2 regions of the Paraliobacillus sediminis genome follow, and region 1 is predicted to be linked to the other one. Evidence: predicted binding sites of a transcription regulator. Region 1 holds the regulator's gene; the other holds the start of a gene.
The links. Region 1 encodes NrdR, which represses ribonucleotide reductase genes. Its sites were predicted from a motif close to AACACNATATATNGTGTT; they were not measured.
Positions count from the first base shown of each region.

Region 2: a site for NrdR is predicted at 1,325-1,342, ahead of D2K60_RS02810 (anaerobic ribonucleoside triphosphate reductase). Genes of this name have one in related genera too.

Region 1 is NZ_QJSI01000003.1:1,118,524-1,120,732, forward strand. It holds gene D2K60_RS18450 (replication initiation and membrane attachment family protein) at 1-945, opposite strand, end outside; gene nrdR (transcriptional regulator NrdR) at 1,006-1,473, opposite strand; gene D2K60_RS18460 (cytosolic protein) at 1,520-1,900, opposite strand; gene speD (adenosylmethionine decarboxylase) at 2,063-2,209, opposite strand, start outside.
Region 2 is NZ_QJSI01000001.1:636,111-638,319, reverse strand. It holds gene D2K60_RS02825 (zinc ribbon domain-containing protein) at 1-164, shown strand, start outside; gene D2K60_RS02820 (zinc ribbon domain-containing protein) at 186-935, shown strand; gene D2K60_RS02815 (DUF1540 domain-containing protein) at 1,009-1,161, shown strand; gene D2K60_RS02810 (anaerobic ribonucleoside triphosphate reductase) at 1,357-2,209, shown strand, end outside.

The DNA of each region.
Region 1 (2,209 bases):
ATCTTCTAATAATTGTTTTGGTGTTCTTTCTTCTAACATTTGCATAAATTGATCTTGCTTATTTTTTGGCTTGTCTTCCTTTTTTGTATAATTCGTTTTTTGATTCACTAAATTCTGAGCATGTTTTGGTTGAGCTTGCATACTTTCTGATAAATCCATACAAGCAGTTTTAAATTCCTTGTGATTGAGACTATTCTCATCTGTAATGGCCCACAACAATGCTTTTTCAATTTCTAAATTAGTCAAATGATATAATACGCTCATTTGCTCTATCAATTTTATATTAGATGCTGTCAGAATTTTATTAATCGGTAACATTCGCTGCTTCAATAACTGTGCCAACCAATCCATGTCAATTGTTTGATTGCCAATCATAGGCCCATCACTTTCATCATCTACAGATAAACCATCTGATACTTCGACTATTGCATTTGCTTTATTCCTACTAAAAACGTCTGTAAAGTGTGCCGTAACATTAACACCTTTATCCTGCGTTGTCACTTTTTCATCTTTAAATATATGATATAACTGATCATATTTATCAGCTCCCAGTTGATGGTACAACAACTGGGACAACATACCATTTTCAAAGAATGAAACTGGCGAACAAGGTGGCAATAATTTATAAGTGAATTTAGTCTGGTTTTCATCATCATATTGAAATGTTTGTAATATGCCGATCGCCTCTAATTTTTGTCGTGCTTCATAAATTTGAGGAAGAGGTATATTTAAATACTGCATCAACATATGGTGTGTCTGGACATCATTTGGATTTGATGTACTAAAGAATTGACTTGATAATGTTAAGTAGAGTGAAACTGCATGAAGACCAACTAATGGCTGATATAATTGCATTAAAGCTTGAAGGTGTGCTTGTGTAAGTTGTTGTTCGGACATTATTACGTACCCATGACCTGGTAGTAATTTTCCAATATGTTGTTGCATTATTTCCCCCCTCTCCTTCTATTTTGAAAGAAAAAAAGAGCCGCGTGGCTCATCTATAATCTACGACTTATCATCTGAATTATTGATTAAATCCTTTAATTCATCTAGGAACACACTAATATCCTTAAATTGGCGATAAACAGATGCAAATCGTACATATGCAACTTCATCAATTGATGAGAGTCGGTCCATAATTAATTCGCCAACTTCTTGACTTTGTACTTCTGCGGTACCACGACTCCTTAATTCGTCCTCTACTTCCATTGTAAGTTGTTCCAATTGTTGCAGTGCAACTGGACGCTTCTCACATGCTTTAATCAACCCACGAAGTAATTTTTCTCTACTGAATTCTTCTCTAATTCCCTCTTTTTTAACAACAATTAAAGGAACTTCTTCAATACGCTCAAAAGTTGTATAACGAAAATCACATTCTTCACATTCACGTCTTCTTCTGATCGCCCGACCTTCTTCTATTGGCCTCGAATCCAGTACTCTTGTGTTTTTATATTGACAATTTGGGCACCGCATCTGTTATCATCCCTATCATTTATTCCATCTATCTTTGTGTGTAATTCTAATCAACAAGTGTCATTTCTTTTTTTAGATCAGCATAAAGCTTAGGAATTAGTTTATGACTATATCCTAGGTCAAAAGGTAGAACGGACTCCGTTGTAACTGAGAAATCAACCGCTGTTCGAAATGGTTTTACCATGATAATGGTTGCAGTAATAAAAACCTTTTTCCGAAGTTTAAGGTTGCAGCTAATTTCACCATGCTCATCTGATATCGCAATTATTTCGCATCCTGGCTTACTCTTAAAATAAGCTTCTACTATCTTAAATGCTCTATCTTTTGTCGTTTTAAAATAGCGTGTTTGTAATTGTTTGTCCCAATGTTTGTCTTTTGTTTCCGAATGATTGTTAAAAAACTTATCAATTGATTCTCTAATCGCCATATACTGCACCTCAATATCTATAGTTACACATTATATTCTTCTACCATTATTCTAACATGTTTCCTATAAGAAAACGATATCAAAGCGTTTATTTTTTTGTTTTACTAGATAAAAAAACCCTTTTACTGTTTATTCCAGCAAAGGGGCTGCAAATCAAATTATTTAAAGAACATTATATTTAGGTACTTGAATTGGACCCATACCACGTGGCAATTCAACTTTTTCACAATTTCCAGACTCTAGTGCTTCTGAAATGTAATCACAAGCAACATTTGGATCAATAATATCTCCGCATGTAAATACGTCAAT
Region 2 (2,209 bases), on a different contig from region 1:
ACTATCTAGATGATGAAGAGATAGATACCGAAGAGGAGATTAATGAATGGGAAATCACATTCGTATATCAAGCCGAAGAAGGTATCTGGTTAGTAGAGGATTATGCTGGCCTTTGGTCATTTGATGATGAAAACACAGTCGAACGTGTCGTCGAAACAAATTAATAATGAATAGGGGAAATGAAAATGAATTGTCCAAATTGTCAAACATCACTTGAGTCAGACGCAAAGTTCTGTACAAGCTGTGGGGTTAAAATAGATCACATACAGACAGAAAACAGTAACACAGAGCCTGTTCAATCTACAGGAACAACAGCTAAGCAAACACCTGATTATGTGCAACAAGGAAAAGAAATTAGCAAACAGTATTGGAACTTCATTCCTAGCGCGTTAGCAAATCCTTTCGCAGCAAGCAAACATGCTGGTCCTGCTAATAAGATTAACGCTATGATTACATTGATTTTATTTTCCTTACTGATCCCGTTGTTTTCTTATATCAGCTTATCGTCTTATTTCAGACCGCCATTTGTTGAAATGGTAGTACAACCATTCTTTATTTTCGTTATCTTTTTCGCACTACTACTTGCAGTTAAATATGGTGTCGCAAAGTTAATGAAAGCAGATGTATCTTTTATCAACGTTATGACTCGTTTTGGGATCGTGATGGTGTTACCAACTACCACAGCTTTAGTCGCTGTTTTATTTGCCATTTTAGGCATTGACGACTTTAGTATTATTTTATTAATCGTTTCTATGGGCCTTGCTAGTATAGCGAGTTTAGCAACTATCTTTTCTATAAAAGAAAAAGCACCTGTTACTGGTGGTCTCGATGTGTTTTACGGGGTTGTTCTGACATACGTTGCAATGACGATCATTTTATTAATCATTGGTGATAGTATTTTATATCAATTAGAAAATAGTTTTTACGGATTTTAAGACTTATTGTCAATATCTAACACGCATTTATTTTGATTGTTTTCAGAAACTACTTGCATAGGAGGTGGGCGCATTGGCTAAAGACGTTCTATGTGAAGTGCACAATTGCAAGTACTGGGCGAAAGGGAATCATTGCAGCGCGGATGCCATCTATGTAGTAAGCCACCACGGCAAACATGCTGCAAACCAAAAAGAAACTGATTGTCAAACATTTGTACAGCAATAAGCACACCTTCTTTATTGGAACGGATTCAGTTAGCCACTGGATCCGTTCTTTCTTTTTTTAGGAAGTAAAAAAATGCTTTTCTGTGATATTCCTCACAGTTTTCTGATCTGATTTCATGCTAAGATATTCTCCAGGTACTATATATAGATTTTATGTATTGATAAATACGATATATTGTAATTGGAGGAATTAAGGATGCAAACATATACAAAAACAGTGGACAAGCTATTACAATCGTTAGATGACATTGTTAACGCAAGTAATCAAGATCTTATCCAGGAGAATGCCAATGTCGATGGACAATCACCAATGGGACAGATGTCGAAATTCGGGTCAGAAGCAGCAAAACATTATGGCAAACAAAAGATGCTCAGCGTGGATGTTACGCAAGCAATTACAGATAATTTCATTCATCCACATGATCTTGATTTCATGCCAACTGGTACGACAACTTGTTGCCAAATTCCACTAGGGATGATTTTAAATGGTGGTTTTAATACCGGACACGGCTATATGCGTGAACCGAATGATATTGGAAGTGCGATGGCTTTAGCGTCAATTATTTTTCAGTCCAATCAAAACATGCAACACGGCGGACAAAGCTACCCGATGTTCGATTACGACCTTGCACCATATGTACATAAAACATTCATGAAGAATAAAAAACGTTTGTCTAGCTATGCAACAAGTTATACAAGAGCAGAAATAGCAGAGATTGCATGGAACGAAACCGATCGTGATGTTTATCAAGCTTGTGAAGCATTTGTCCATAATTGTAATTCCATGCACTCGCGTGGTGGTGGCCAGGTGCCATTTGTATCAATTAATTATGGAACAGACACATCAATTGAAGGCCGTTTGGTAATGAAGAATATTTTGCTTGCGACGAAAGCAGGTCTTGGTAACGGTGAAACACCTATCTTCCCGATTCAAATTTTCAAAATGAAAAAGGGCGTTAATTTTGAACCGAATGAGCCGAACTATGACTTGTATCAATTAGCTCTTGAAACGACTGCTAAACGTCTGTTTCCGAACTTTAGCTTTATCG